DNA from 2 places in the Roseovarius sp. D22-M7 genome. Region 1 is predicted to be linked to the other one. Evidence: riboswitches for the same ligand, from Rfam matches in the RefSeq annotation. Region 1 holds a riboswitch; the other holds the start of a gene.
The links. Region 1 has a riboswitch for thiamine pyrophosphate ahead of thiD (bifunctional hydroxymethylpyrimidine kinase/phosphomethylpyrimidine kinase). Riboswitches for the same ligand answer to the same signal wherever they lie in the genome.
Positions count from the first base shown of each region.

Region 2: another riboswitch for thiamine pyrophosphate. It lies ahead of V8324_RS13120 (ABC transporter ATP-binding protein); the one in region 1 lies ahead of thiD (bifunctional hydroxymethylpyrimidine kinase/phosphomethylpyrimidine kinase).

Region 1 is NZ_JBAPKY010000052.1:6,372-21,856, forward strand. It holds gene pth (aminoacyl-tRNA hydrolase) at 1-212, shown strand, start outside; gene V8324_RS17440 (antibiotic biosynthesis monooxygenase family protein) at 318-638, shown strand; gene V8324_RS17445 (DUF2237 family protein) at 662-1,033, shown strand; gene V8324_RS17450 (NUDIX hydrolase) at 1,052-1,744, opposite strand; gene V8324_RS17455 (DUF983 domain-containing protein) at 1,765-2,151, opposite strand; gene V8324_RS17460 (EF-hand domain-containing protein) at 2,384-2,863, shown strand; gene V8324_RS17465 (RNA polymerase sigma factor) at 2,927-3,520, shown strand; gene V8324_RS17470 (hypothetical protein) at 3,504-3,851, shown strand; gene V8324_RS17475 (periplasmic heavy metal sensor) at 3,851-4,345, shown strand; gene V8324_RS17480 (50S ribosomal protein L25/general stress protein Ctc) at 4,409-5,059, opposite strand; gene V8324_RS17485 (alpha-hydroxy acid oxidase) at 5,221-6,384, opposite strand; gene V8324_RS17490 (Hsp20/alpha crystallin family protein) at 6,578-7,066, opposite strand; gene trpA (tryptophan synthase subunit alpha) at 7,231-8,022, opposite strand; gene ychF (redox-regulated ATPase YchF) at 8,151-9,248, shown strand; gene arsJ (organoarsenical effux MFS transporter ArsJ) at 9,318-10,601, opposite strand; gene V8324_RS17510 (ArsJ-associated glyceraldehyde-3-phosphate dehydrogenase) at 10,598-11,596, opposite strand; TPP riboswitch at 11,775-11,877, shown strand; gene thiD (bifunctional hydroxymethylpyrimidine kinase/phosphomethylpyrimidine kinase) at 11,924-12,718, shown strand; gene V8324_RS17520 (FAD-dependent oxidoreductase) at 12,715-13,701, shown strand; gene thiS (sulfur carrier protein ThiS) at 13,685-13,882, shown strand; gene V8324_RS17530 (thiazole synthase) at 13,884-14,654, shown strand; gene V8324_RS17535 (thiamine phosphate synthase) at 14,654-15,250, shown strand; gene V8324_RS17540 (HesA/MoeB/ThiF family protein) at 15,247-15,485, shown strand, end outside.
Region 2 is NZ_JBAPKY010000028.1:5,787-21,271, reverse strand. It holds gene V8324_RS13155 (peptidylprolyl isomerase) at 1-144, shown strand, start outside; gene trpE (anthranilate synthase component I) at 158-1,669, shown strand; gene V8324_RS13145 (rhodanese-like domain-containing protein) at 1,767-2,369, shown strand; gene V8324_RS13140 (pseudouridine synthase) at 2,407-2,958, shown strand; gene V8324_RS13135 (transglycosylase SLT domain-containing protein) at 2,971-3,651, opposite strand; gene V8324_RS13130 (diguanylate cyclase domain-containing protein) at 3,727-4,746, opposite strand; gene V8324_RS13125 (heme NO-binding domain-containing protein) at 4,743-5,345, opposite strand; TPP riboswitch at 5,458-5,561, shown strand; gene V8324_RS13120 (ABC transporter ATP-binding protein) at 5,613-6,350, shown strand; gene V8324_RS13115 (TenA family protein) at 6,354-7,007, shown strand; gene V8324_RS13110 (ABC transporter permease) at 7,007-7,774, shown strand; gene V8324_RS13105 (NYN domain-containing protein) at 7,887-8,609, shown strand; gene V8324_RS13100 (hypothetical protein) at 8,714-9,136, opposite strand; gene V8324_RS13095 (trimethylamine methyltransferase family protein) at 9,281-10,855, opposite strand; gene V8324_RS13090 (STAS/SEC14 domain-containing protein) at 11,910-12,299, opposite strand; gene V8324_RS13085 (DMT family transporter) at 12,474-13,358, opposite strand; gene V8324_RS13080 (HAD family hydrolase) at 13,355-14,047, opposite strand; gene V8324_RS13075 (DUF3572 domain-containing protein) at 14,044-14,322, opposite strand; gene V8324_RS13070 (diguanylate cyclase) at 14,416-15,485, shown strand, end outside.

The DNA.
Region 1 (15,485 bases):
ACGGCGCCCCGTGGCTGGCCGAGGGCAAGCCCGACCGCTTCCAGAACGCCGTCGCGCAGCGCATGGCCCCCGCGCGGCCGGCGAACCCGAAACCCGCGCCGAAACCGGTCCCCGACACGGCGCCGGGCCCCGGAACCGTCCCGGACGACCCGGCGCCGACAGACGATGCCGCGCGCAGCCCGTTGCAGCGGCTCGTCGACAAATTCCGTTGACCCGCTTGCGCTTGCATGGCGGGCCGCTATGGTTCAGGTCAACTTCGGCACGCCAGCCATTGCCCGGCCTGCCCCGGCCCGCGAGACCAGACAGAGGGAGGCGACATGACCTTCATCGCCATGAACAGATTTCGGGTGAAACCCGGCCACGAGGCCGCGTTCGAGCGGATGTGGGCCGAACGCGAGAGCCATCTTTCCAGCGTCCCCGGCTTTCGCGAGTTTCGCCTGCTGAAAGGCCCTGAGGGCGAGGGGCACAGGCTGTACTCCAGCCACGTGATCTGGGACAGCCGCGCCGCATTCGACGCTTGGACGAAATCCGAAGCATTTCGCGCGGCGCACAAGGATGCGGGCAACCGCTCGACGCGCGACGCCCTGCTGGGGCCGCCGGACTTCGAAGGCTTCGAGACCGTGCTCGAAGAACGCTGATACCTGACCGAAAGGAAAACACCATGGAGATGGAGCAATCGGTGAACGTCCTCGGCGGTGCGCTAGAGCACTGTTCCGACGATCCGCTGACCGGGTTCTTTCGGGACGGGCATTGCAACACCTGTGCCGAGGATCAGGGCAGCCATACCGTCTGCGCGCTGATGACGGCGGAATTCCTCGCCTATTCGAAATATGTCGGCAACGACCTGAGCACGCCGCGCCCGGAATTCGGCTTTGACGGGCTGAAGCCCGGCGATCAATGGTGCCTGTGTGCCGGGCGGTTCCTGCAGGCGCATGACGAGGGCTGCGCGCCGCTGGTGCGGCTTCAGGCAACGCATATACGCGCGCTGTCCATCGTGCCGATCGAGGTGTTGCAGAAACACGCGTCGGAATAAGGCACGCGCGGAGGTGCTTCAGTCCGAAGCCGCCCCCTGAAGCCGCAGGAACAGGCTTTCCTCGTCATCGTTGCGAAAGAACGGCACGGATGCGGGCGGCGTGCGGTCATGTGCTCGGGCCGTGACCTCGGCCAGCACCACCTCGGTGATGAAGGGCAGATCGAACTTGCGCACATCCGCAAGCGGGATCCATTGCAGGTGGCTCAGCTCGTCGCTGGCATCCGAGAAATCGTCCGGATCCCCGCACAGCGCCTCGGCCTGCACCAGAAAGAACCGCGCATCGAACCGGCGCGGGCGGCCCGGCGGGGTGATCGCGCGAAAGACGAATTGCAGCGGATCCGCCACCGGCACGAGGCCGCGCGCGGCAAAGCGTTGCCAATCCGGCGGCACCGCGCCCGGCCAGTCCCCCGGCACGCCGAGCGCCAGACCGGTTTCCTCCCACAGCTCGCGCACCGCCGCCGCGGCCAGCGGGTGTGCGAGGTCGCCGTCGCAATCCTCGGACAGCCGCTCGGCGCAAATCGGCGGCAGCGGGCGCGATAGCGGCACAGCCGCGTCGCCGGCATCCACCGCGCCGCCGGGAAAGACGAACTTGTCGGGCATGAAGGCCGCCGTCTTGCCGCGCTGGCCCATCAGCACATGCGGGCGATCGGTGTCGCGCAGCAAAATCACGGTGGCCGCATCGCGCACGGCGGTCTTGTCGATTTCGGTCATCCACCCTCCCGGCGCGCGGCTCAGCGATCGTCGCCGAAGCCGTGCATGTGCCGCGCCCATTGAAAGGCCACGATGGCCCCCTTCAATCTCGGCAGAAGATACAGCGACAAGGTGACCGTGCCAACGCCGAATATGGTGAACAACACCAGCGGCTCGGGTCGGAAATGGGTGAACGTCACGTGCAGCAGCGGCGCCATCAGGTGCCCAACCAGCAGGATCGTCAGGTAGGCGGGCCCGTCATCGGCGCGATGATGGCTGAGATCCTCGCGGCAGACCGGACAGGTCTCACGCACCTTCAGGTAACTCTTGAGAATCGGCCCCTGCCCGCAATTCGGGCATTTGCGACGGAACCCGCGTCGCAGGGCGGGCCAGACGGGGCGGTCGGTCTGGACGCTGGTATCGTGCATGGAAAGCACCCTTTCGATCGTTTCCCCGTACCGTGCGGGCAAGCACATGGCTTTGAAAGATGACAGCCTGTCCTTGCGGCGCGATGTCGCAAACCGCGCGGTGCATCCTGCCGGGCACTCGCGCATCTGCGACGGAAAACGGCGCGGGCCGCGTATCATCCCTTGCGAGCCGGTCAGGACGCGACAGTCATTTCGCGGTTCCGACGTATCAGACACCAGCGGAGAGTTCACGATGAAAAATGCAAAACTGATCACCGGGCTTGCCACGGTCCTTGCCCTCGGCGGGCCGGGCACAGTGCTGGCCGACCGCCACAACGGGGGCACGCAGATGCGCCCGGTCTTCGATGCGCTCGACACCGATGGCGACGGCGAAATCACGCGCGCCGAAATGATGGCGCATATGCAATCGCGCTTCGATCGGGCCGACGCCGATGGCGATGGCGCGCTCTCGCGTGAGGAACTGATCGCCCGCATGACGGCGCGGCAGGCCGAAAGGATCGGCCGGCGGGCCGATCACATGATCGACCGGCACGATGCCGATGGCGACGGACATCTCGGCATGCAGGAACTGCAAGCCCGGCGGCAGGGCGGCATGATGGCGCGCATGGATCTCGATGGTGACGGGGCGGTGTCGCGCGCGGAATTCGACGACTGGCACAGCCAGCGGGGCGACCGCCACCACGGAATGCGCGGGCGCAAATCCGGCGAGTGATGCCATGGATCCGGGGCCCGCATCGCTGGCCAAGGGCGCGCGGGACGGGTACTGTCAGGGGCGATGCGGATGCCATTCGACGCCATCGAGGATTTGCCCGACGAGGCCCTGCTCGCGCGCTTTGCCGATGGCGAGCAGGCCGCGGCCCGCGTGCTGACCCATCGGCTGACACCGCGCGTAATGGCCCATGCGTGGCGCCTTCTGGGCAACCGCGCCGAGGCGGAGGACGTCGCGCAAGAGGCGATGCTGCGGCTGTGGAAACAGGCGCATGCCTGGCGCGAGGGCGAGGCGAAGGTGACCACCTGGCTTTACCGCGTGGTGGCCAATCTCTGCATCGACCGGCAGCGCCGGGCACGCGGGGGAACCGTCACGCTCGACACGATCCCCGAGCCCGCGGACGGCCGCGCCAGCGTGGTCCAGACGATGCACGAACGTGCCCGCGCCGACGCGTTGCAGGCGGCGCTGAACGCCCTGCCCGCCCGGCAAAGAGAGGCCGTGGTACTGCGCCATATCGAGGGGCTGTCGAATATCTACATCGCCGAGATCATGGATATCTCGGTCGAGGCGGTGGAAAGCCTGACATCGCGGGGCAAACGCGCGCTGGCGACGGCGCTCAGGCAAAGAAAAGAGGAGTTGGGATATGCCGATGACTGGTGACGATCACGACGACCGCGCGCTCGATGTGTTCTTCGAGGCGGCGCGGCACTCCCCGCCGGCACCGACCGACGCGCTGCTGGCCCGCGTCATGGCCGATGCCGCATCGATGCAGGCGGCCGCCGAAAGCCCGATGCCACGACGCACCGCGATGCCGCGCCTGCGGGATCTGGTAGGCGGTTGGCCGGCGATGGCGGGGCTGGCGACCGCGGCGCTGGCCGGGCTGTGGATCGGCACCGGCCTTCCGGCGCGCGTGACGGGCGTGGATGACGCGAGCTATCTTGTCGATATCACGCCCGAAATGGCCTTCGATCTGGCCGCGGGAGAGGACTGATGACCGACCGGCAGAGCACGGCGCGCGACGGCCGCCTGATGCGCATCCTGCTCGTGGCTTCGCTCGCGCTCAACCTGTTGGTCGTGGGTCTGGCCGCCGGCTGGGCGCTGCGCCACGCGGGCGAGCCGCATCCGCCGCGGCTCGAAATGGCCGGGGGCCCGCTGACCCGCGCCCTCAGCCCCGAGGACCGGCAGGAGATCGCCCGGCAGATGCGTGAGGCGTGGCGCGCCGCCGATGGCGGGCGCGCGAGGCTGGGTGACAGCTACGACGCCCTCGTGCGGGATCTGCGCGCCGTACCCTTCGACCCCGCGCAGGTCGCCGACCGGATGCGCCAGCACCGGGCGCGTTTCGCGGTCCGCTTCGAGATGGGCCAGGAGGTGCTCGTGCGGCACCTCGCCGAAATGAGCGACGAAGGTCGCAACGCCTATGCCGACCGCCTCGAAGAGCGTATCAGCGCCTACCGTGCCGCGCGCGCGCGCCGTCTGGGCGACTGAAAAGACAAAGACGCGACCCCATTCCGGGGCCGCGTCTCGGGTAATCTACCGGATGACCGGATCTCAGGCCTCTTCCGAGGCCTCCTCGGCGGCCTCTTCGACCTCGGCCTCATCTTCGTCCTCGTCTTCCTGCGACTTCAGCGCGGAGGGCGCGGAAATGTTGCAGATCACGAAATCCCGATCGATGGTCGGCTTCGCGCCGGCGGGCAGATCGACCATGGAAATGGTCATCGTGTCGCCGATGTTCTCCATCTTGGTCAGGTCGACGACGATGCTCTCGGGAATGTCGCCCGCGGTCACCACGAGTTCGATCTCGGGGCGCACGATGGCCAGAACGCCACCCTTGCGCAGCGCCGCGCATTCCTCTTCTCCCTGAAAGTCGATCTGGATGAACAGGTTGATCTTGGACGTCCGGCGCAGGCGCATGAAATCGACATGCGTCGGCAGGTCACGCACGATATCGCGCTGTACGTCCCGGCAGATCACGCGCACATCCTCGTGGCCATCGACCTTTAGGTTGAACAGCGTCGACTTGAACCGACCCGCCTTGAGACGCTTGATCAGGGCATTGTAGGGCAGTTGGATCGGCAACGGATCCGTATCGCCCCCGAACACGATCCCCGGAACCAGATGCGCGCGGCGCACCGCACGAGCGGCGCCCTTGCCTGTCCCCGTGCGTTCCTGGGCGTGAAGATCAGGAATTTCTCCAGCCATCTTGAATTCTCCATCTATTGGCGCGGGGTGCCTCCAAGGCTGTCACCCCGCATGAAGCCCGGCTGATAGACCACACCGCCGCGCTTGAAAAGGCCCGAATCCGGTCCTTTCCGTTTCTGCCCGGCAAAAACACCCGAATACGGCGGCCGGCGGTCCGGGCGCTACTCCCAACCGTCGAAGAACCCCTTGGGCACAAGCAGCACATCGCGGTCGAGATCATGCACGTCGCGCCGCCCGCACAGTCCCATCGAGGTGTCGAGTTCCTTGTGGATCACCTCGAGCGCGCGGGTCACGCCGGCCTCGCCCATGGCGCCCAGCCCGTAGGTCCACGCGCGTCCGATATAGGTGCCCTTCGCCCCGAGGCTCAGCGCCTTGAGCACGTCCTGACCGGACCGGATGCCACTGTCGAAATGCACCTCGATCTTGTCGCCCACGACATCCATGATCGCCGGCAGCGCCCGGATCGCCGAGAGCGCCCCGTCCAGTTGCCGCCCGCCATGGTTGGACACGATGATCGCATCCGCCCCGACATTGAGCGCCTCGACCGCGTCGCGCGGATCCATGATCCCCTTGATGATCAGCGGGCCGTCCCACATCTTGCGGAACTCGCGGATGCGGTCCCAGTCGAGCGCCTGGTCGAACGCCTCGGCGGTCCATGTGCTCAGCGACGAGGGATCCGTCACGCCCTTGGCATGGCCCACGATATTGCCGAAAGAGCGCCGCTTGGTGCCCAGCATCCCCAAGCCCCAGCGAACCTTGGTCATCATGTTCGCCACGCTCGACGGGGTCAGCTTGGGCGGCGCGCTCAGCCCGTTCTTGAGGTCCTTGTGCCGCTGCCCCAACAATTGCAGATCGACGGTGATCATCGCCGCCGAGCACTTCGCCTCTTTCGCCCGGTCGAACAGGCGCTGCATGAAATCGTCGTCCTTCAGGGTGTAGACCTGCATCCAGAACGGCTTGGTCGTGTGCTCGGCCACATCCTCGATCGAGCAGATCGACATCGTCGACAGGGTGAAGGGCACGCCGAACCTTTCAGCCGCACGCGCCGCCTTGATCTCGCCATCGGCGTGCTGCATGCCCGTCAGCCCGACCGGCGCAAGCCCCACCGGCATCGCCACATCCTGCCCGATCATCCGGCTCGCGACGTTGCGGCCGGTCATGTCGATGGCGACGCGCTGTTTCAGGTGGATCTTGTCAAAATCCGAGGTGTTCTCGCGAAAGGTCTGTTCGGTCCAGCTGCCCGATTCCGCGTAATCATGGAACATCCTGGGCACACGCCGCGCAAATATCTCCTTGAGATCCTGAATATTCGTGATGACAGCCATGCGCCCTCCAGATCCGATGAACGTTCCGTACACATTCGCGCCTTATGGCACAATCGAACGATGTGTCGCAGAAAAAGTCGGAAAAACCCGGGAAGCGCCGCACCTGCTGCGGACGAGATGCCTCGCAACAATCACAAATAAAAGACGCGCCCTACGATGGGCGCGCCTTGAAGAGGTCACTGATCCGATCGCCTCACGAGGCCGACTTGATCTCGATCTGTTTGGCGTCCGATTTCGACTGCGCCGTCTTGGGCAGTGTCACGGTCAACTCGCCATTGCCGAAGGTTGCCGACACATTGTCCTCGTCGATCTCGTATCCCAGCGGGATCTGCCGCGCGAACCGCCCCACGAAACGCTCGGATACGCGGCGGTCGCTGTCGTCGTTCTCGACCTTGCGCTCACCGCTCAACGTCAGGACGCCGTCCTTCAACGTAAGTTCCACGTCTTTCTCGTTCAGGCCCGGTACTTCGGCATCGACGCGAACGTGGTCCTCTGCATCGGTCACGTCGACCCGCGGCCAACCGCCGAATCCGTCGAGGGCCCACAGGTCACGTCCGAATTCGCGAGAGGCGCTATCGAACAAGCGGTTCATCTCGTTGTGCAAAAGTGCAAAAGGATCGCGGTCGCCTGCCCAGTTCGCCGGGCTGCGGGTGTTCCATGGTATCAGTGATCTCATGTTCATCGCTTCCCTCCTTTCTGTTCCGTCTCGGTCTTGATCGAGAGGACGGCATTGCCGCCATGTCCGGGGCCTGCCGCTCCCTTTCATGGTACATCTGGGAGCAGGGCACCGAACCTTCAAGAGGTTCCGATCATTTTTTATCGTTCAAAAGCAGCATCTTGATCGGATCAGGCGCGATGCGCACCGCCAGCCAGCCCACGCACGAACTCGATCACGTCCGAGACCGGCCCGCCCTTGGCGATCTCGGCCACGATGGCCGAGCCGACAACACAGCCATCGGCCACGCCGGCGATCAACTGCGCCGTCTCTGGGGTGCGGATGCCGAAGCCCACGACCACCGGAAGATCGGTCTTCGCCTTGATGCGCGCGACGTCCGGTTCAACCTCGCCCGCCTCGGCCGAAGCCGCACCGGTGATGCCGGTGATCGAGACGTAATAGACAAAGCCGCTGGTATTCTCGAGCACCTTGGGCAGGCGCTTGTCATCGGTCGTGGGCGTCGCCAGGCGGATGAAGTTCATCCCCGTGCGCGCCGCCGGCAGACACAGCTCGTCATCCTCCTCGGGCGGCAGATCGACCACGATCAGCCCGTCGATCCCCGCGGCTACGGCATCGACGAGGAACCTTTCGACCCCCCAACTGTAGATCGGGTTGTAATAGCCCATCAGCACGATCGGGGTGGTGTCGTCGATCTCGCGGAAGCGCTGCGCCATCTGCAAGGTCTTCTCCAGCGTCATGCCGCCGGCAAGCGCGCGCTGGCCGGCCTGCTGGATCGTCGGCCCGTCCGCCATCGGATCGGTGAAGGGCACGCCCAGCTCGATCACGTCGACCCCCGCCGCGGGCAGACCCTGCATCACCTCGAAGGACCGCTCGACATCCGGGTCACCCGCCATGATGTAGGACACGAAGGCCTTCTTTCCGGCAGCTTTCAGTTCGGCAAACCTGGTGTCGATACGGGTCATGGGGTCTGTGTCCTCCGGCTGGGTTCCGGCGGGTTTGGCGCAAAGCGCGGGCGAAATCAATGCCCGGCTTGACCTTGCCCCGCCCCGCCCGGTAGATGCCCGCAATTCACCGGTCGGGAGAGTGGCAGATGGGCTTCAGGATGGGTATCGTCGGCTTGCCCAATGTCGGCAAATCGACGCTTTTCAACGCGCTCACCCGCACCGCCGCGGCGCAGGCCGCGAACTTTCCGTTCTGCACGATCGAGCCCAACGTGGGCGAGGTCGCGGTGCCCGATGCCCGCCTCGACAAACTGGCGGCGATCGCGCAATCCAAACAGATCGTGCCGACCCGCATGACCTTCGTCGATATCGCCGGGCTGGTGAAGGGCGCCTCGAAAGGCGAAGGTCTCGGCAACCAGTTCCTCGCCAATATCCGCGAGGTCGACGCCATCGCCCATGTCCTGCGCTGCTTCGAGGACGGCGACGTCGCGCATGTCGAGGGCCACGTCGATCCGGTCGCCGATGCCGAGGCGGTCGAGACCGAACTGATGCTCGCCGATCTCGACAGCATCGAGAAACGCCGCGCCGGTCTCGCGCGTAAGCTCAAGGGCGGGGACAAGGAGGCCGTGCAAGCCGACCGCCTGCTGGCGCGCGCGCAGGCCGCTCTCGAAGAGGGCCGCCCCGCGCGCACCGTCAAGGTCGACGAGGACGACCTCAAGGCGTGGAAGATGCTGCAACTGCTGACCTCCAAGCCGGTCCTCTTCGTCTGCAATGTCGACGAGGCCCACGCCGCCACCGGCAATGCCCATTCAGAGGCCGTGGCGCGGATGGCCGAGGCCCAGGGTGCGGCCTCGGTGGTAATCTCGGCCCGGATCGAGGAAGAAATCAGCCAGCTCGACGCCGAGGAGGCGGCGATGTTCCTTTCGGAGATGGGGCTCGAGGAGGCCGGCCTCGACCGGCTGATCCGTGCCGGCTACGACCTCTTGCATCTCGAGACCTATTTCACCGTCGGCCCCAAGGAGGCGCGCGCCTGGACCGTGCCCACCGGCACCACCGCGCCCAAGGCCGCCGGCGTCATCCACGGCGATTTCGAGCGCGGCTTCATCCGGGCCGAGACCATCGCCTATGACGATTTCGTCAGCTTGGGCGGCGAGCAGAAGGCGAAGGATGCCGGCAAGATGCGCTCAGAGGGCAAGGGGTACATCGTCAAGGATGGCGACGTGCTGCACTTCCTCTTCAACACCTGACGCTCCAGGCTCGCCGCACAACGCGTCCCGCATTCATCTTGCCAGAAATACTCCCGCCGGAGGCCCCGGTCAGGATCCGGGCGCAACGCCGGGGTCTGCCGCGCTGTCGAGCCGACCCGCCGCAAAGGCAGACGCGGCGACCATCGCACTCGCCGTGCCCAGCATCAGCGCCAGCCCGCCCATCTGATAGGTCACCCCCGACAGCACCGTGCCCAGAAGCCGCCCGGCGGCATTGGCCATGTAGTAGAACCCGACATCCATCGTCACCCGCTCGGCCTTCGAGAAGGCGAGGATCAGATAGGAATGCAGCGCCGAATTGACCGCAAAGACCGCGCCGAAGGCCAGCAGCCCCGCGACCAGCGCGCCCGTCAGCCAGGTCTGCGGCCCGTCCGCCAGCGCTGCGGCCAGCGTCAGCAGCACGGGCACCGCCAACAGCGCGATCGCCCACCCCCGCGCCGCGCGGATCAGTTCGCCCTCGGGGCGGCTGCGCGCCCGCAACAGCCGCGGCGCGCCCGCCTGCACCGCGCCGTAAAGGATTATCCAGCCGGCCATGAAACACCCGACCAGGAAGAACGCCGCGCGGTCGCCCGCCTCGGTGCCGTCCGACAGCACCGCGTAGAAATAGACCGGTATGCCCACCACGAACCACACGTCGCGCGCCCCGAACAGGAAGACGCGCGCCACGCTCAGCCAGTTCACGTTGGCGGATTTCGAGACCACTTCGGAGAATTTCGCACCCTTGCGCCCCGTCGGCAGCCCGGGCGGCATCGCCCATGCGACGCCCCCTAGGATCACCGCCAGCACGCCCGCCATCGCCCAGACCGACCCGGCAAAGCCGAAGGTCGCCAGCAGGCCAGCCCCCAGCAGGAACCCGACGCCCTTGACCGCGTTCTTCGACCCGGTCAGGGCGGCGACCCAGCGAAACAGCCCGCCCTCGGCCTCAGGCGCCAGCAGCTTCACGGCGGATTTCGACGACATCTTGGCCAGATCCTTGGCCACGCCCGACGCGCCCTGCACCACCATCACGTAGACCACCGAGGCCGCCACGGCCCAGCCGGGGTCGAGCTGCGCCAGCGCCACCAGCGCCGCCACCTGCAACCCGAGGCCCGCGTAAAGCGTCGCCGTCAGCCCGAACCGCGCCGCGATCCAGCCCGCCGACAGGTTGGTCACCATACCCGCGATCTCGTAGAGCACGAAGAGGTAGGCCAGCTGCACCGGTGTGAACCCAAGCGTGTGGAAATGCAGCAGCACCAGCATCCGCAGCGCGCCGTCGGTCAGCATGAAGGCCCAATAGGCCGCCGTCACGGCGATATAGGCCGAAAGACCATCTGGACGCTCAGTGCGTGGTGTCACGGACGCGCCCCGACCATCAGCGCCACATCGACCAGCCGGTGCGCATAGCCCATCTCGTTGTCGTACCACGCATAGACCTTCACCTGCGTGCCGCCCGTGACCATCGTCGAGGGCGCGTCGACGATGGCCGACCTTGTGTCGTTGGTGTAATCTGCACTCACCAGCGGCCGCGTCTCGTATCCCAGGATGCCTGCCAGCGGGCCTTCCGCGGCGGCCTTGAACAGTGCGTTCACCTCCTCGACGCTGGTCTCGCGGTCCATCTCGAACACGCAATCGGTCAGCGAGGCGTTCAGCAGCGGCACCCGCACCGCGTGGCCGTCGATCCGGCCCGTCAGTTCGGGATAGATCAGCGTGATCGCGGTAGCGCTGCCGGTGCTCGTCGGGATCAGCGAATTGAGCGCCGAGCGCGCGCGCCGCAGATCCTTGGCGGGCCGGTCCACCATCGTCTGGGTGTTGGTCACGTCATGGATCGTGGTGATGGATCCGTGCCGGATACCGATCGCCTCGTGCAGGACCTTGACTACCGGCGCAAGGCAGTTGGTCGTACAGCTTGCCGCCGTCACGATCCGGTGCCGCGCGGGGTCAAAGGCGGCGTGATTGACGCCGTGGCAGATGTTCACGGTCGGCCCGTCCTTGACCGGCGCCGAGACAACGACCCGCGAAACCCCGGCCTCGAAGTAGGGCGCGAGCTTGCCTTCGCTCTTGTGCACGCCGGTGCAGTCGATCACCACATCGACACCGTCCAGCGGCAGCTCCGCGATGTCGCGCGCACCGATGAAGGGCAGGCGCACGCCGTCGATGGTGACGCTGCCCGCGTCATGGGCGAAATCCGCGTCCCACCTTCCATGCACCGTGTCGAATTCCAGCAGATGCGCGTGCATCTCTGGATCTCCGGTCGCGTCGTTGATCCAAGCGATCCGCGCGCCACGCGCCAGCAGCGGCTTGAGGATCAGCTTGCCGATCCGGCCCAGCCCGTTGACAGCATAGGTCGTCATGCCTCCGTCCTTTGTCCTGCGGGACGCGCCAGTCCCGGACCCGTCATTCATGACGTCTGTTCGCAAGGCAAGTGACAGTTTTCTGACACGCGCCGCGCGACCGGACGCGCATGGACCGGCCGCGGGTCGGGCCGATGGCGTCGCCCCTTGTCGTGCCCGCGGTGCCTTGCTACGTTGGAGGTATCCGTTGGGGTGCCCGTTGACCGGGCTGAGAGGTGAGAGGCCAACCCATCGAACCTGATCCGGGTAACGCCGGCGTAGGGAACGGAGCCTTGCCCGCCACCCGGCGCAGCACCTTCGTTCCCGTCAAGACGGAAGGAACGCAGGATGGCGACAACAGCGCTGACGATCGCAGGCTCCGACAGTGGCGGCGGCGCGGGCATTCAGGCCGATCTCAAGACATTTTCGGCGCTCGGCGTCTTCGGGACCAGCGTTATCACCGCCGTCACCGCGCAGAACACGCGCGCCGTGACCGACGTGCATCCGATCCCCGATACATCCGTTGCCGCGCAGATCGCGGCCGTGCTGGATGACATCCACATCGACGCGATCAAGATCGGGATGCTGGGTGAGGCCAGCCTGATCGCGACGGTGGCGCACGCCCTGCATGACTACAAGGGTCCCGTGGTGCTCGATCCCGTGATGGTCGCCAAGTCCGGGGCGCGGCTGTTGCCGGATGCGTCGCGCGCGGCGCTGGTCAGGCATCTTCTGCCGCGCGCCGCCCTGCTGACGCCGAACCTGCCCGAGGCGGCGGCGCTTCTCGGGCTGCCTGAAGCGCGCAGCGACGCCGAGATGCGGGATCAGGGCGCGCGGCTGCGCGACATGGGCGCCCGCGCGGTGCTGATGAAAGGCGGCCACGGGCATGGCGAGACCTGCACCGACTGGCTTGTCGCGGACGACGTGATCCGCCTCGACGCGCCCCGCATCGCCACGCGCAATACCCACGGCACGGGCTGTTCCTATTCCTCGGCCATCGCGGCGGAACTTGCGAAGGGCCGCACCCTTGCGCAAGCGGTCGAGCGCGCGCATGGCTGGCTGCACGCCGCGATCCGGGCCGCAGACGGCCTCGATATCGGACGCGGACACGGACCGTTGCACCATTTCCACGAGGTCTGGACATGACCGCACCCGTCACCATTCGCGGTGCGGGCGTCGCGGGGCTTTGCGTGGCCACCGAACTGATGGCACGCGGCGTGCCCGTGACGCTGCGCGATCCGGCCGCGGCCCCCGGACCGCACGCCTGTTCGTGGTGGGCCGGCGGCATGCTCGCCCCCGATTGCGAAGGCGCCACGGCGGAAGAACCCGTGGTGCGGCTGGGGCGCGAGGCCGCCGACTGGTGGGCAGCCCAAGGCGTCGCGGTCACGCGCCAAGGCTCGCTCGTGGTTACGCTCGGGCGCGACTGGCGAGAGCTTGACCATTTCGCGCACCGCACCGCCGGGCACCGGCTGGTCACCGGCGACGTTCTGGCCGCGCTCGAGCCCCATGTCGCCGAGCGGCACGACCGGGCGCTTTGGTTTGAGAACGAGGCGCATATCGACCCGCGCGCGGCGCTAGAGCATCTGCGCCTGACGCTGGAAGAGGACGGCGCGCGCTTCGAGCAGACCGATGCCGCGCCGGACGGCCCGACGATCGATTGCCGCGGCCTCGCCGCACAGGGCGCCCTGCCCGATCTGCGTGGCGTCAAGGGCGAGATGGTCGTGCTGCGCAGTCCCGAGGTGCAGCTTTCGCGGCCCGTGCGCCTGCTGCATCCGCGTTTCCCGCTCTACATCGTGCCGCGCGGCGATGGCATCTTCATGCTGGGCGCCACGCAGCTCGAAAGCGGCGAGCGCGGGCGCGCCTCGGCCCGCTCGGTGATGGAGCTTCTGTCGGCGGCCTACGCCCTGCATCCCGCCTTCGGCGAGGCCGAGGTGGTGGAAATCGGCGCCGACGCCCGCCCCGCCTTTCCCGACAATCTGCCGCGCATCACCCGCAAAGGCGACACGCTGCATGTCAACGGCCTCTTTCGCCACGGTTTCCTGCTGTCGCCCGCGGTGGCGCGGCAGGTCGCCGGGCTGGTGCTGCGCGACAATGAAAGACCGGAGTTATACCATGAAGATCACGCTTAACGGCACCACGCGGGAGAGCGGCGCGGACACCCTCGCCGGCCTTCTCGACGAGATGGGCTATGGCGACGTCAAACTCGCCACGGCGGTCAACGAGGAATTCGTACCAGCCGCGAATCGCGCCGCGCACCGCCTGTCCGATGGCGACCGGATCGAGATCGTCACGCCGCGGCAAGGGGGCTGAGATGCCAACGTATTATGACACCGAGGTCGCCTCGCGGCTGATGCTGGGTACCGCGCAATACCCCTCGCCCGCGATCCTCGCCGAGGCGTTCAGACGCTCGGGTGCCGGGATCGCCACGGTGTCCGTACGACGCGAGGCCGGGTCAGAGCGGGCCGGCCAGGCGTTCTGGGACTTGGTCCGCGATCTGGGCGTGCATGTGCTGCCCAACACCGCCGGCTGTCATTCGGTGCGCGAGGCGGTGACGACCGCGCAGATGGCCCGCGAGTTGTTTGACACCGACTGGATCAAGCTCGAGGTGATCGGCCACGCCGACACGCTGCAGCCCGACCCGTTCGGGCTGGTCGAGGCGGCGCGCCTCCTGACCGATGACGGGTTCAAGGTGTTTCCCTATTGCACCGAGGATCTGGTGATCTGCGAACGGCTGGTCGAGGCCGGCTGCCGGGTGCTGATGCCCTGGGGCGCGCCCATCGGCACCGGTCTGGGGCTCAACAACATCTACGGGCTGCGGTCGTTGCGGGCGCATTTCCCCGACCTGCCGCTGGTCGTCGACGCGGGCCTTGGTGTGCCAAGCCAGGCCGCCCACGCGATGGAACTGGGCTATGACGCGGTGCTGCTGAACACCGCCGTCGCCAAGGCCGGGGATCCGGCGGCGATGGCCGACGGGTTCGCGCGCGCGCTGGTCGCGGGGCGCATGGGGTTCGAGGCCGACCCGATGATGCCGCGCGACATGGCCGCGCCCTCGACGCCGGTGCTGGGGCAGGCCTTCTCGTGATGGCGCTGCCCCGCTTCTACCCGATCTTCGACTCCGCCGACTGGCTGCGGCGCACCCTGCCGCTTGGCGTGAGGCTGGCGCAGCTTCGGATAAAGCAGCTCTCAGGCGACGCGCTGCGCGCCGAGATCGCCGAGGCACTGGCGCTTTCCCGCGCGCAGGGCGCGATCCTCGTGGTCAACGATCACTGGCAGGTGGCGCTGGATACTGGCTGTCCTTGGGTGCATCTGGGGCAGGAGGATCTGGATGACGCCGACATCCCCGCCATCCGCCGCGCCGGGCTGCGGCTGGGGATCAGCACGCATGACCATGCAGAGCTTGACCGCGCGCTCGCGCAGGATCCCGATTACGTCGCCCTCGGCCCTGTTTATCCAACCATCCTGAAAAAGATGAAATGGCACGAACAGGGGCTCGACAAGCTGACGGAATGGAAGCGCCTGATCGGCGACATCCCCCTCGTGGCCATAGGCGGCATGTCGGTGGAGCGCGCGCAGGGCGCCTTCGACGCCGGTGCCGATGTCGTCGCGGCGGTGACCGACATCACGCTGAACGAAGATCCTCTGGCGCGCGTCCGGCAATGGATCGAGGCCACAGCATGAGCCGCTACGCCCGCCAGATCGCCCTGCCAGAGTTCGGGCCTGCGGCGCAGGATCGGCTGGCGGCCGCGCATGTCCTGATCGTCGGCGCCGGCGGGCTGGCCGCGCCGGTTCTGCAATACCTCGTGGGCGCGGGGGTGGGGCGGATCACGCTGATGGACGGCGATCGCGTGAGCGTTACAAACCTGCACCGCCAGACGCTGTTTCGCATGGACGATATCGGCAAGTCCAAGGCCGA
Region 2 (15,485 bases), on a different contig from region 1:
CGCCTGCGCAGCACCCTGCGCGATCAGGCCGCCAACAGCTTGGGTCAGGACATGTTCCAGATTCTTGCCAACGATATCCGCGACCGCGCCGGGGTCACCATCGATCAGGCCGCGATCAACGCCGTGCACGCCAATTTCAACTGAGGGACCGCCGCCCGTGGAACTGACCCCGTCCTATGACGCCTTCGCGCGGGCCTTTGACGCCGGCGAGAACCAGGTCGTGCATGCAAGGCTCGCCGCCGATCTCGACACGCCGGTCTCCTTGATGCTGAAACTGACAGGCGGCGCGCGCGACGGCTTCCTGCTGGAATCGGTCACGGGCGGCGAGGTGCGCGGGCGCTACTCGATCATCGGGCTGAAACCCGACCTGATCTGGCACTGCAATGGCACCACCAGCCGTCTCAACCGGCAGGCCCGGTTCGACACCGACGCCTTCGCGGACCAGCCCGGCGATCCGCTGACCAATCTGCGCAGCCTCATCGCCGAAAGCCGCATCGCCCTGCCCGAGGATCTGCCGGCGGCCAGCGCCGGGCTTTTCGGCTATCTCGGCTATGACATGATCCGGCTGGTGGAACACCTGCCCGACATGCCGCACGACACGCTCGGCCTGCCCGACGCGGTGCTTCTGCGGCCCTCGGTCGTCGCGGTGCTCGACGGGGTGAAGGGCGAGGTGACGGTGGTCGCGCCCGCCTGGGCCGGCAGCGGCCAGTCGGCCCGCGCCGCCTATGCGCAGGCCGCCGAGCGGGTGATGGACGCGGTCCGCGACCTCGACCGCGCGCTGCCGCAATCAAGCCGCTCCTTGGGCGAGGCGTCCGAGGACGCGGCCCCGGTGTCGAACTTTACCAAGGCCGGCTACATGACGGCGGTCGAGACCGCCAAGGACTACATCAACGCTGGCGACATCTTCCAGGTGGTCCCGTCGCAGCGCTGGAAACAGCCGTTCCGGCAGCCGGCTCTCGCGCTCTACCGATCCTTGCGGCGCACCAACCCGTCGCCCTTCATGTTCTACTTCAACTTCGGCGATTTTCAGGTCGTCGGCGCCTCGCCGGAGATCCTCGTGCGGGTCTTCGGGCGCGAGGTTACCGTGCGCCCGATCGCCGGCACCCGGCCGCGCGGCGCCACCCCCGAAGAGGACCGCGCGCTAGAGGCCGATCTGTTGGGCGACGCCAAGGAACGCGCCGAACACCTGATGCTGCTTGACCTCGGGCGCAACGATGCGGGGCGCGTATCCAAGATCGGCAGCGTGCACCCGACCGAGAAATTCGTGATCGAACGCTACAGCCACGTGATGCATATCGTCTCGAACGTGGTGGGCGAACTGGCCGAGGATCAGGACGCGCTCTCGGCGCTGCTGGCGGGCCTGCCCGCGGGCACCGTGTCTGGCGCGCCCAAGGTCCGCGCCATGCAGATCATCGACGAGCTGGAGCCCGAAAAGCGCGGCGTCTATGGCGGCGGCGTGGGCTATTTCAGCGCCGGCGGCGACATGGATGTCTGCATCGCGCTGCGCACCGCGGTGGTCAAGGACGACACCCTCTACATCCAGGCGGGCGGCGGCGTGGTCCATGACAGCGACCCCGAGGCCGAGTACATGGAAACCGTCCACAAATCCAACGCGATCCGCCGCGCGGCGGCGGACGCGGCCCGGTTCGGCGGCGACGGCAGCCTCTGAGGCCAGCTTGACGCAGATCAATGCGCGCAAGCGGGTTGCGATCTATCTCCCGATCATCATATTCCAATCGTGGAATATATAATGGAAGGGAGTTCCCATGACCCGTATCGCCCCGACGCTTCTAGCTTTTATGCTCGCACTCGCGCCGCTGGCCGGTCAGGCCGCGGCGCTTGATCTCGCACAGCCCGTGGCGGCCGACAGCCTGCCCGACAGCAAGCTGACGGATCCCGGTCTCTACATCACCGCCGCCGAATCGGGGCGTGTCCTGTCAGAAAACGACAATGTCGCCCTGCTCGATGTCCGTTCGCCCTCCGAGACGATGCTGATCGGCTACCCGACACCGACCGCGGCCAATATCCCGTTCAAGATCGTCGATCCCGATCTCGCCTTCAACGCGGAAGAGGGCGTCTACAAGATGCTGGAATACCCGGATTTTTCGGGCGAGGTGACCGCATGGCTGGCCAGTGACGCCGCAAAGGGCATAGATACGCTCGTGGTCATTTGCCGCTCGGGCTCGCGCAGTGCCTCGGCGGTCGACGCTCTGACCAAAGCCGGAGTCGACGCGACGCTCTACAGCATGGTCGACGGCTTCGAGGGCGACAAGAACGACGCGGGCACGCGCGACGTCAATGGCTGGCGCAATGCCGGTCTGCCCTGGACCTACAAGATCCGCGAAGGCCTCTGGCCCGGGCACCACTGAGACTTGCGGCGCGGCTGGGCCTGCGCCATCAAGGGGCATGGCCCGCCTCATCCTCTTCAACAAGCCCTTCGGCGTGCTGTCGCAATTCACCGATCCCGGCAATGCCGACAGCCCCCGCGCGACGCTCTCGGATTACATCGACATGCCCGGCGTCTACCCCGCCGGGCGGCTCGATCGCGACAGCGAGGGGCTGTTGCTGCTGACCGATGACGGGCGCCTGCAGGCGCAGCTGGCGCAGCCGCGCTTCAAGACCGAAAAGACCTATCTGGTGCAGGTCGAACGCGTGCCGGACGCCGCCGCGCTCGACGCGTTGCGCGCCGGCGTCCGGCTGAAGGACGGCCCGACCCGGCCCGCCCGCGTGCGGCGCATCGACGCGCCGGACCTCTGGCCGCGCGATCCGCCCGTGCGAGAGCGCAAATCGGTGGCCGATTGCTGGCTGGAAATCGTGATTTCCGAAGGGCGCAACCGGCAGGTGCGGCGGATGACCTCGCATGTCGGCCATCCCACGCTGCGGCTGGTGCGCTGGCGGGCGGGGGACTGGTCGCTCGACGGGCTGGCCCCCGGCACGTGGCGCGACGCCAAGCTTTAGCCGCCCTGTACTTTAGCCGCCCTGCACCTGCCGCTCGCCTGCGGGACGCGCGCGCGGGCGCGTCGCCGGCAATTGCCTGCAATATCTCTGCTCGCGCAGCCAGTCCTGCATGTCGCGCCGCTTCGATTTGCTGTGCAGCGGCCCCCAATCCGCGGCCACGCCGCGCATCCCCGCCGACACCACGCCGTCGCGCGTCACGGTATGCGCCATGATGCGGATCGCGCAGGACAGGTTGTCGGGCCCGTAGCGCAGCGCCTCGCCGCTCGTGGCGCGGCATTCATAGCCGCGCGCGGTGGCCGGCGCGATCTGCAAAAGGCCGAAATACCGCCCGCCGCCGCCAACGGCCTGCGCGCGGTACGTGCTTTCATGCTTGGCCAGCGCCGACAGGAACCCGACCCAGAAGGCGCGCCGGCCCCGCTGTCCCGCCTGCGTATAGCCCGGGCACCACGCCGCGATGTCGCGTGGCACATCCGTAACCAGCGCCGCACCATGCCCCCGCAGCGCGTCGAGCGCGCTGCGCGTCCAGAGCGCGGCGCGCTCGCGATGCGCCCAGCGCACCGGCGGCAGCCCACCGTCGCGCGGCACCGATTGCACCGGCTCGACACCGTTTCGCGCCGCTTGCGCTTGCCCGTCACGCGCGAGGCCGTGACCGGGCATGCACGCCAGCACGACAAGAACCACCATCCATTTCATCGGGTCAGCTTGCCCAAAGCCCGCGGCTTTGGCAATGCCGTTCGCGCCGGCACGTCCCGGCCCTCTCGGCACGGCTCATCCGGCGCCGCGCAGGACATGGCCGGCGCTGCGGTCGGGATCATGAAGGACGTGACACCCGCGCCCGGCGGCCTTGGCGGTGTAAAGCGCGCGGTCGGCATCCGCCATCATATGCGCGATATCGGGCACCTTGTAGTAACAACTCAGCGTCGCGCCGATACTGGCCGAGATATGGCAGACCTGCCCGTCGCAGGTTATCGGCGCCTCGAGACCCGCGATCAGCCGCGCGGCGGCATTGGCGACCCCAGGGGCCATTTCCGCGCCCGGCAGCACGAAAACGAACTCGTCCCCGCCGACCCGCGCGATCACGTCCCCGGCGCGCACCTGCGCCAGCATGCGCCGCGCCGCTTCCTGCAACACGTGATCGCCCATCGCGTGGCCATGCGCATCGTTGACCTCCTTGAAATGATCCAGATCGAGATGCAGCAGCGCGAATGGCTGTCCGGCCTGCTGCTGCCGTTCCAACAGGTGATCGAGCGCGCGGCGATTCTTCAGCCCCGTCAGCGTGTCGGTCAGGGCCTGCTCATGCGCCGCGATGCGCGCATCTTCCAGCCGCAGGTTCAATTGATGCGATTCGGCCATCGCCGCCGACTTCGCCTCGACGAGGTACAGCATCTCGGTGGTCAGGTCGGTCGGCGCGAAATCGAGTCCGGTCAGCCCGAAATCGCGCACCGCATCGACCACCGAGATCCCGAAGGACAGGTTGACCAGCGCCCCGGGCCCGCCCTGCACCGACAGGGGCACCAGCAAGCCCTTCAGCGCGTGGCGCGATCCGGCGCGCAGCCGCAGGCGCAACCGCCGGCCCGCGAGCGCGCGCAGATCGGCCATGCCGGCAACCATGTTCGGGCGCGCCATCTCGAAGATCTCGAGGAACCGCGCACCGACCGGATCGCGGTCCCGCATCACCTTGCGCAGCGTCGGACCGGCCTGCACGACATGCCCCGTGGGCCCGAGCACGGCGTGCATCGGGGCCAGCGTGTCCAGCACCTCGCGCATCCTGTCGGCGTCCTCCATCATCCCGCCGACCGCCCAGCGCCCAGATCGAACTCCCGCCCGCTGGCGAAACGCGCGTCCAGAAGCTGCACCTCGATCATCTCGTGCGTGGCGGTCGCGCCGCGATGGTCCAGCACCACCAGCGCACCGTAATCGTCCGCCATCGCCCGCAGGATCCCCATCATCACGTGGCCGAATCGCAGCTCGCCGGGCGCGCCTCGTCCCACCTCCAGCCGATAGAGGCCCGCACCATGGCCATGCAGGGTCAGCGACGGCAGGTCGAGTTCGTCCACCGCCAGCCGCGCCCGGTCCGGCAGATCCTCGAGCGCGTGCAGGAAATCGACGAAATCGACACCGCTGAACCGCAACAGGCGGCGGATCGGCTCGACCGCGCGATGCGACACGAGATAGGTCCCGATATCCTCCAGAAGATCATCGCGCGACCGGTCGAGCCGCGTACCCAGCGCCGCCAGCAGCTGTTGCGTGACCTCCGCATCGTAGCGCATCATCGGCTCGAACGTGTCATAGCCGAGACCGAGCCGCCCGATCACGTCCCGCCACAGCGCGTCGCCGTAGCTGTCGCGAGCGAATCGCTCGATCGCGCGGTTGATCAACCCGTGCATGCCCTTCTCTCCCGTTCGACTCGTCCGCAGCATCGCAGCCAAGCCTTAAGAATCGCTGAACCCGATCCCGCCCGGCGCCGCTTGCCTTCGATCCACGGCACCGCTACGATGATGGCATCCGTTGGGGTGCCCCGTGCCGGGGCTGAGAGGCGTTGACGCCAACCCACCGAACCTGATCCGGCTCGCACCGGCGTAGGGAACGGAGACCGCGCACCGCGCGCCTTTCCCCCTTTGCGCCGGCCGGGCCGCCCGATGAAAGGCCGCACCATGCGCCCAGATTCGCCCGCGCTGATGCTTGATGGCACTGCTCGGATCGGCGGGCTGCACATCTTCGGACCATTGCGCCTGACGGTGGCCGCCGGCCGCATAACCTGCCTTCTGGGGCCCTCGGGGGTGGGCAAGACCACCCTGCTCCGGCTTTTGGCCGGTGTCGACGACGTCACCGATTTCACCGGCACGATCTCGGCCTCGGACAGGCGGCCGCTGGCCGGGCGCATGGCGCTGATGGCGCAGGGCGATCTGCTGATGCCGTGGCTCGACGTGCTGGGCAATGTCACGCTGGGTGCACGGCTGCGCGGCGAGCGGCGCGACCGGAGGCGCGCGATGACCATGCTGGGCCGCGTCGGGCTGGACGATCACGCGCACAAGCGTCCGCATGCCCTGTCCGGCGGGCAGAAACAGCGCGTGGCACTTGCCCGCACGCTGATGGAGGACCGACCCGTGATCCTGCTCGACGAGCCGTTCTCGGCGCTCGACGCGCGCACGCGCACCCAGATGCAGGACCTCGCGGCCGAGCATCTGGCGGGGCGCACGGTGCTGATGGTCACGCATGACCCCGCAGAGGCGGCGCGCATGGGTCACGCCATCCAGATCCTGACCGAGGCGGGGCTGGAGGACGTCACCCCGCCCCCCGGCACCGTGCCGCGCCCCGTGGACGATCCCGACACGCTGACCGCGCAAGGCCGGCTGCTCTCGCGCCTGCGCGCCCCCGCATACGAGGAGTAGACGATGCGCCCCACCGATCACCTCAAATCGCTTTGCACAGAGGACTGGCAGGCGGCCACGCGCCACGCCTTCACCGATCAGTTGGCGGCGGGCACCCTGCCAGAGGATCGCATGCTGGCCTATCTCGAGCAGGATCACCTCTTTCTCGACGGCTTCGTGCGGCTTCTGGCCTCGGCCGTCGCGCGCGCGCCGTCGCTGCCCGAGGCGGTCCCCGGCGCGCAATTCCTCGGGCTGATCTGCGGGCCGGAAAACACCTATTTCCTGCGCGCCATCGCGGCGCTTGGCGGCGATCCCGCGCGGCCCGCGCCCGCGCATCCCGTGACGGCAGAGCTTCAGGACATCATGCACCGCGCGACGCGCTCGGACAGTTACGCCCAGATGCTGGCGGTGCTGGTGGTGGCCGAATGGTCCTATCTCGACTGGGCCACGCCGCATGCCGACAAGGCCGACGGCCTGCCCTTCTGGTTCGGGGAATGGATCAGCCTGCACAGCGGCGCGGGCTTCGAGGGTGTGGTGGCGCATCTGCGCGATCAGCTCGACCGCGCGTGGCCCGCGCTGTCGGAGCCCGAGAAGCGCGCCGTCGAGGCCACGTTCATCGAGACCACGCGGCTCGAACACGCGTTTTTCGATGCCGCGCTCGCGGGCTACCCGAATTGATGACGCGGTCCGTTGGCCCTCACCTGAACCGCGCGTTCACCATCCTCGGCTCAACCGCTTTGGCGCTGGCGCTCTGGCAGGCGCTGGTGACGCTGACGGCGCTGCCGCCCTTCATCCTGCCGGGGCCGGCGCGTGTCGCCGAAACCCTCTGGTCCAGCCGCGCGCTGATCCTCGAGCATGCGGGCATCACCATCGCCGAGGTGGTGATCGGACTGGCCCTCGGCGCGATCCTTGGGGGCGTGTCGGCGATCGGGCTGGCGGCCTCGCCAGTGGCGCGCCGGCTGCTGCGCCCGATGATGGTGTTTTCCCAGGCGATCCCGGTCTTCGCGCTGGCGCCATTGCTGACGCTGTGGCTTGGCTACGGCCTCTGGTCGAAGATCGCCATGGCGCTCTTGATCATCTATTTCCCGGTCACCTCGGCCTTCTTCGACGCGCTGATGCGCACGCCACAGCACTGGCTCGATCTGGGGCGGATCATGGGCGCCAACGCGGCGCGGCTGATGTGGCATATCCGCGTGCCCGCCGCACTTCCCGGTTTCGCCACCGGGCTGCGGCTGGCGGCGGTCTATGCCCCCATCGGGGCGATCATCGGCGAATGGGTGGGGGCCTCGAAAGGGCTGGGCTATCTCATGCTTCTGGCCAATGGGCGAGCAAAAATCGATTTGATGTTCGCGGCCCTCATCGTGCTGGCGATCTTCACGCTTTGCCTGCACATGGGCGTCGACCGCGCCTGCCGCCGCTGGCTGGACGGCAAGTCGGCCGGATGAGCGTCTTCCGGGTTGAAGGAACCGTGTCAGACCGTGCCGTTTCGCTCGAACGCCATGAAAAAGATCGCCTCTCGCCCGAAATCGATCCGAATTCGAGGCGTATCCTCTCAGGATGAGCACCCTGCCCCCAACCCGTTTCGCGACCCCTCTGCGCCTCTCGGTCTTTATCGACGCCGACAACATCCCCGCAAGGAAAGCCGGGATCATCCTCGCGCTTGCCAACCGGCACGGTTCGCCCGACCTCGTGCGCGCCTATGGAAATGCCTGCAACCTGCCCGGTTGGGACGACCTGCCGGGAGTCCACCTGATCCATTCCGGCAGCGGCAAGAATGCCGCCGACATGCTGATCTGCCTCGACGCGATGGAGCGGGCGCTGTCGGAACAATGCGAGGCGGTTCTGCTCATCAGTTCCGATCAGGATTTCACCCATCTCGCCACCCGCCTGCGCGGTTACGGCCTCACGGTGATCGGCGCGGGAGAGGCGAAAACGACCGAGCGCTTTCGCGCGGCCTGTTCGACGTTTCACGTGATCGATACGGACGCGCCGCCCGCCGATCCGGCGCATGCGCCGACGCCGCCTGCCCCGCCGATCTCGGACCTCGATCAGACGATCCGCAACGTGATCCGGTCGAACTGCAAGGATTCGACCGGGCTGGAAATCACGGTGCTCTCCAGCCGCATGTTTAAGCTTCACGGGGTCAAGATCAGCGACATGCCGGACAAGACCTGGCGCAAGTATCTCGCCAACCGTCCCGATTTCTTCGCGCTCGACCCCAAGGGTCCGAACGCCAAGGTGCGCTACAGGCCGGCAGCATTCTCCACCACCGCGACATAATGCGCGGATCATCCGAGCTGTCTCGCGTACAAGCCTGACCTTCGATGACAGGCAGGGCGCAATGCACTCACAGAGAGCTGCCGCGACGCAAGACACAGCCCCTCTCAACAGGGATCGAGTTCTCCGAGATCGCGCGCGAACAGCGCAGGGTCGGCACGGGCGGTTATCCGGCTGGACTGCGGAAAGCTCAGCCCGTTCAACCGTGCACGCGCCCCACAGAACTGCGCGCAGGCCTCGTGGGGCGATGCTTCCAGCATGATCGCGCCGCTCTCCTCGCGCAATCGAAGCATGCAGCCCCGGGCCTCCAGCAGCGAGCCGTCCGGCGCGGCCGTCGCCGTGCCTTGCACGCCGCAATGGTGCATCCCTTGCCAGCTCGATATCCGCAGATCTACGGCATTAGTGCCCGCTTGCCGTGCGATCAGGAAGCTGTTCCCGCCATAGGCACAATAAAGCCCCGCCGAATCGGCGAGCGCGGGGGCGGCGGAGATCAGGAAACCGGCCAGAACCGGCAGGACACGTGACTTCATCGAGATTGCCTCCTCAGCAATGGGGCCAACATCGTCCCGACGCCAATCATGGCATGCCTTGGGCGTGTCCTGAATGTCGGGATCGCGTGTCCTGACATAAGCCTGCGCCTGACGCGCACATGCCAGCCGAGCGCCCACCGGGTTCTAGAAATCCGTGGCCGCGCCTCCTTCGGCCTTGCGGCGGGCAACGAAATCGGCCAGTTCGTCGCGGATACTCTCCTCCATCGGCGGCGCCTCGAAATCTGCGAGGATATCCTGGAAGACCTGATGCGCGCGCGCCGGGGTCCAGACTCCGCCGGCGGCCTCCCACGCCTCGTGATTGCGCCAGTCGCTCAGGAACGGCGCATAGAACGCGGTGCTGTAGCGGTCCTGGGTGTGCTGGATGCCGAAGAAATGGCCCTGCCCGTCGCCCTGATCCATCACCGCGCGCACCGCGTCGACGGCGATCTCGTCGGGGCCGGTGGCGGTCAACATGGGGTCCATGTAGCGCTGGATATGCTGCAATATCTCGCAATCCATGACGAATTTCTCAGGGGAGGCGATCAGCCCGCCCTCGAGCCAGCCGGCGGCGTGATAGATCATGCTGGCGCCCGATTGCACCGCCGACCACAGGCTGTTGGAGGTCTCCCACACCGCCTGCCCGTCGGGCACGTTGGCCGCGCACACGCCGCTTGCCCTCAGCGGCAGCCCGTAGAAGCGCGCCATCTGTCCGGTCATCTGCGTGGCGCGCATGTATTCCGGCGTCCCGAAGGCCGGCGCGCCAGAGCGCATGTCGACATTCGAGGTGAACGTCCCGATCGCCACCGGCGCACCGGGCCGGATCACCTGCGCCAGCACCACGGCGCACAGCGCCTCGGCCACGCTTTGCGCCACCGCGCCGGCCATCGTCACCGGCGCCATCGCGCCCGCAAGGGTGAAGGGCGTCACCACCAGACCCTGCCCCCGCCGCGCCATGCGCATCCAGCCATCGAGCATGGGAAAATCATGCTTGAGCGGCGAGGTCGAGTTGATGTTGGTGTACATCCGCGGCGTCGCCTCGAACTCCGCATGGCTCAGGCCCGCAGCGATGCGCACCATCTCCATCACGTCCTCGACGCGGTCGGGCCCAAGGCAATAGGCATGCGCCACCTTGTCGGTCAGCGTCAGCTTGTCGTGCAGCACGTCGAGATGGCGGATGCTCGCATGCACGTCCTGCGGCTCGACCGGATAACCGCCGACGAAATGGATGCAGTTGAAATACTGGCTCAGCTTGAGCAGATCGCGGCACATCGCGCGGGTGCCGGTGACCTTGCGCCCGATCTTCATGTCCCAGTAGCTCGGCGGCGAAGAGACATTTCCGAAATTCAGATGACCGGCACCGATGGTGATCCGATGCGCGGGGTTGCGCGGGGTGATGGTCCAGCTTGCGGGGGCCTTTGCCACCATCTCGAGCACGAAATCACGCCCCATGCGGACCATCGCGCCGTCGATCTCGCAACCGCCGCTGTCGCGCAGGATCGCGACCGCCGCTGGGTTCAGGAACGCCACGCCGATCTCCTCGAGGATGCGCATCGCGCCGTCATGGATTGCGGCGACGCCGTCGGGTCCCAAGGGCTCGGTCGGGCGGTCGGTGTTGACGGGCGGGTTCCACGGCATCTGCGCGATCGCCGCATGGCCGCGCCGCGCGGCCCCCCCGGCGCGCCCGCCGATGCGTTTCCTGCGCTTGAGATCCTCGGCCATGGCGTGCCCTCTCGGTCTGCTACGTCCAGAGAACACCGGGGCCGAGCGTCCAAAATGCCAGTTTGCGACGAAACGCGTCGTTTTTGTCGGCTTCAGAAACGTATGGTTCTTGCCGGAGAGGTACACGACGCGGTTTGACTCACGCGTTTTGGGAGGGGGTATCGGCGGTATTTTTGCGAGTGTCTGCGCCGTGCATCAAGAGGGATTTGCGGCGCCTGCAGGATACGTTCGCGACCAGTTTACCTGACCACGTGGATCAAAACTCATGAGTTTGCCCTCAAAAGTATCCAGTGAGTTCCGCGGAAGCCCGCGCATTTCGGCCGCACTTTCCCACTGGACCGCTGAAGATGCGAGCACGTAACATTGAGCGGCTGTTGCAATAGAGGCGCAGAAATCCATTCCGTCCCGCCCATGAGCGGGAGAGCAAGCATACAGCCAAATCTTTCTTACCCCGCCTCGAAGCCGACTGAACAACGCGGTTTGGTGAGACCGCAGCCCCACCCCAACCTGAAGTGAAGCAGGACTGGCGTGGCAATTGATGACAAGGTTATACATGGGGATGTGTGTTGCCACCCGATTGATGATATAACCGATGGAGTCCGTCGGGTAGACATCTACATTCGCGTCCATATTCAGATACATATTCGATCTGCTATCATTGACGACGACCGCTTTGGATTCTAGGGTAATCATTTGAAAAAACTCCAATTTCTGGATTTCTCAAAGTCACCGAATCAATGGTTAACGCGTACATGATCTCAAATCATAGCACGCGCTCGGAATCACAGGCCAGAAATATCGGTTGTTATCGGCCTTACGGATCAAACTGTTTCAAGTTTGGTCGAAACGCATGCGTCGCGACTCTGTCGCGCCCGCTTATGCCCCTGCGTCGTCCTCGGCGTCGAGCCTTTCTGCTCCAAGGACCAAGGGAACACCGCGCCCGGGACAGGCAAATGCCGGTTTGCGACGCATGTCGTCTTTTTCGTTGGCTCAGAGGCGGGTAAACCGTCGCGGCGCATCGACCTTGCTCACCGCGCGGCGTTTTTCCGCTTCATCATGTCTCCACCGCGCCCGTCGCGCCCTCTGCAAGCCAAGCCTCGGCTGCGGCGGTCTCGGCAAGCTCGAAACTCTTTATCTCTATGCCCGGGAAGAGGGCCCCTTCGACTTCCGCGGCATTTCGGATCCAACTCGCGTCGCTCAGAACCGCGCATCGATCGAACTTCCCCAGCAGTCCGAAAAGCTTTGGCATCCTGGCCAGCTCGACACCGATCGCCCCGAGTGTCGGCATCGCGAACTCGGGTATCTTGTAAAGCATCCGGCCCTTCGTCACGTCGTCCGATTTGGCGATGAGGTCGTCCAGCGCTGTAGACATGGCCTCCGCGTCGACGCGGCCGCTCAACTCTATATCGACACGGTTCTCCGCAGGTTTGGTGATTGTCAGCATGAGCAGATCCTCCTTTCGATACTGACGCAGTGTCGCAGGTGCTGCCCGCTCGGGCATTGATCCGGATCAGTTTGCACCCTTGTGTTCGGCCAAAACGATCAGCGCCGGCACGGGCAACCGTGCCGAAACGTCCCGATCCCTGCCCGCGCGTCTTCGTGATGGGCGCACCCGCGCTCAGACCGCGCGCACCATGCGGCGCCGCCCGGTATGCCACAGGTACAAGGCCAGGCTGCCCACCACGATCACCCCGCCGGCCAGCATCATCGGGGTCGGTCGCTCGCCCACGCCGAGCCAGACCCAGAGCGGGCCGAGGACCGTCTCCAGCAGCAGCAGCAGGCTGACATTCGACGCATGCGTGTAGCGCGAGGCGAGCGACAGCGAGAAGAACGAGACCGGCAGGATCACCAGCCCGGTGATGGCGATCGCCCAGACAGCACCCTGGGCCATCTGCCCGGGCCCGGTGATCGCCACGCCGGTCACCCCAGCCAGCGCCGCGCCCACCCCGATCAGCAGCGCAATGGGCAGGTCCGGCCGCGCCCGCAGGATGACGAAGTTGAGCGCCAGAACCATCGCCACGCCCAGCCCCGCGAGCGCCCCCCACAGCGCGTCAGAACTGAGCGCGAGGTCGCCGCGCCCGCCCAGCACCGCCAGCGCGATGCCGCACAGCACCGCGAGGATGGTGATCCACGTGGATCGCCGCGTCGGCTCGCCGATGATGACCCGCGCGAAAAGCGCGGCGAAGACCGGCACCGTGGCCACCGCAAGCAGCATCACCGTCACCGGCGCATGCGCGATCCCAAGGCTGAACAGCGTCGCGTTGACATATTGGCAGGCGACGATGGTCAGCCCGAACCCGGTGCCGAGGAACGCCAGATCGCGCCCGCGGTTCCTTGCCAGCACCGCCCAGAGCGTGACCAGAACCGCCCCCATCATCAGGCCGCGCCAGCCGACCATCTGGTAGCCGCCCATGCCCGACAGCCGCATGAACAGCGCATCCGGCGTCAGCACCAGCGCGGCAAATGTCGCCAGCCCCAGGCCGAACAGCGGATGCCGCGTCATGCGTCCAGCCAGTCGGGCAGATGCCCGATATCGGGCAGGACGATATCGGCCAGCGGCGCCAGGTCGCCGCGCAAGGCGGTGCCGGTAAGCACGCCAACGCAGCGCATCCCCGCGGCGCGCCCGGCGATCAGGTCATGTGCGCTGTCGCCCACCATGACAACGCGCGCAGGATCCACCGCCACGGCCCGCGCGAAGGCCAGAAGGGGGCCCGGCGCGGGCTTGGCCCCGTGGCCGGAATTGAAGCCTGCGACGAAATCGAAATGCGCCAGAATCCCGGTGCTGTCCAAATGTGCGCGCGCCCCGGATTCCGTGTCGTTGGTCACCACGCCGAGGCGCAGCCCGCGTACCGACAGCCCGTCGAGATAGGGGACCAGCGGCACGGCGGGGGTCAGCGGGGCCTGTGCTGCGCGGTGCATAAGTTGGATCTCGATCTCCTCGACGGCAACCCCCGGCAGGGCGCTGGCGAAACATTCGGCGGCCTCGCGGTTGGTGCCCGCCACGATCGGACTCGACGGCAGGAAGCGCCGCGCGTAGAGATCGTAATGCGCTGCATCGGCCAGCCGCGCCATCAGGCCCGCGTCGCCACCGGCCAGATCGAGGATCACCTCATGCGCCCAGACGCTCCATGTGGCGTGAAAGTCGAACAGTGTGCCGTCCTTGTCGAACAGGACCGCGCCCGTGCGCCTCATGTCCAGTTCACCTGCGCCCCGCCGGGCAGCGCCGCGCGCGCCATCATAGGGATGTCGAAGGCCAGGCCCTGTCCCTCGCAGAACGCCACCACCCACGCGTCGTCCATCATCAGGAAATCCAGCACCGAGCCGAGGAATTCCGGCTCGGCGGCCCGCGCGCGCAGATCGGCCTCGGAAGCCCCTGTCGCGCCAAGGAAAACCGGCAACAGATCGTCATTCGCGGCCAGCCAGCCCAGCGCCTGCAAGGCGATCGTTTCGGCGGAATCTTGCTGCATCTTGACCCTGATCAATTTCGCGAAAGACTTTCTTAACCACTCCCATGGATAGTTAATCAAATGCAAAGGGCAAGTCGGAAAGGCGTCAAGCCCATGTCCGGGAAAATTCTGATCGTAGACGAGCTGGCAACCAACAGGATCGTCCTGAAGGTGAAGCTGTCGGCAACCCCTTACGAGGTGGTACAGGCCGCAAGCGCGGACGACGCGCTGCGCCTTGCCGCCAGCGAGCGGCCCGACCTGATCCTGTCGAGCACCCGCCTGTCGGGCCAGGACGTGGGCAGCTTCATCTCCGCCTTGCGCCGCATCGACGGTGCCGCGGCGACCCCGATCCTGATGCTCCAGACCGGCACCTCGGCCGAGGACCGCGCCGACGCCTTGCGCGCCGGGGTCGACGATATCCTTAGCAGGCCGGTCTCGGAATCCCTGCTGCTGGCGCGGCTACGCAACCTGTTACGACAGCGCCACACCGACCCGGAACTGGCCATCCACCACGCCCCCATCGACAGCCACGGCCCCGGTTTCGCCGATGCGCAGGCCGGCTTCGCACCGCCCGGCCGGATCGCCATCATCGCGGCCAGCCGCGCCGACGCGATCAACATGCGAGGCACACTCGCGGCGCACGGGCCCCACGCCTTCGAGGCGCTGACGATAGAGGACCGCACGCCGCGCCGGCCCGCCGACATCTACATGCTGCGCATCAACCTCAGCCAGGCCGAGGACGGGCTGCGCCTGCTCGCAGATCTCAAGGCGGCGCGCCCGACCCGCGACAGCCCGGTGATCGCGCTGCTCGACGCCGAGGCCAGTCCGCTCGCCGTCACGCTTCTTGACATGGGCGCCGACGACGTCATCACCGGCCCGCCCGACCCGCGCGAGGTCCTGCTGCGCATCGACAACCATCTCGGGCGCAAACGCCGCAACGAAGGTCTGCGCGCGCATCTTCTGTCGGGGCTGCAGGCAGCCTGCCTCGACCCGCTGACCGGGGTCTACAACCGCCGGCACGCGCTGCCCTTCCTGCAGAACCAGCTTGCGCTGGCGCAGGGCACCGGCGGCGATGTCGCGGTGATGCTGGTGGATTTCGATTTCTTCAAACGGATCAATGACACTCACGGCCACGCGGCGGGCGACGCGGTCCTGCGGAGCATCAGCACTTGCCTGCGCAGAAA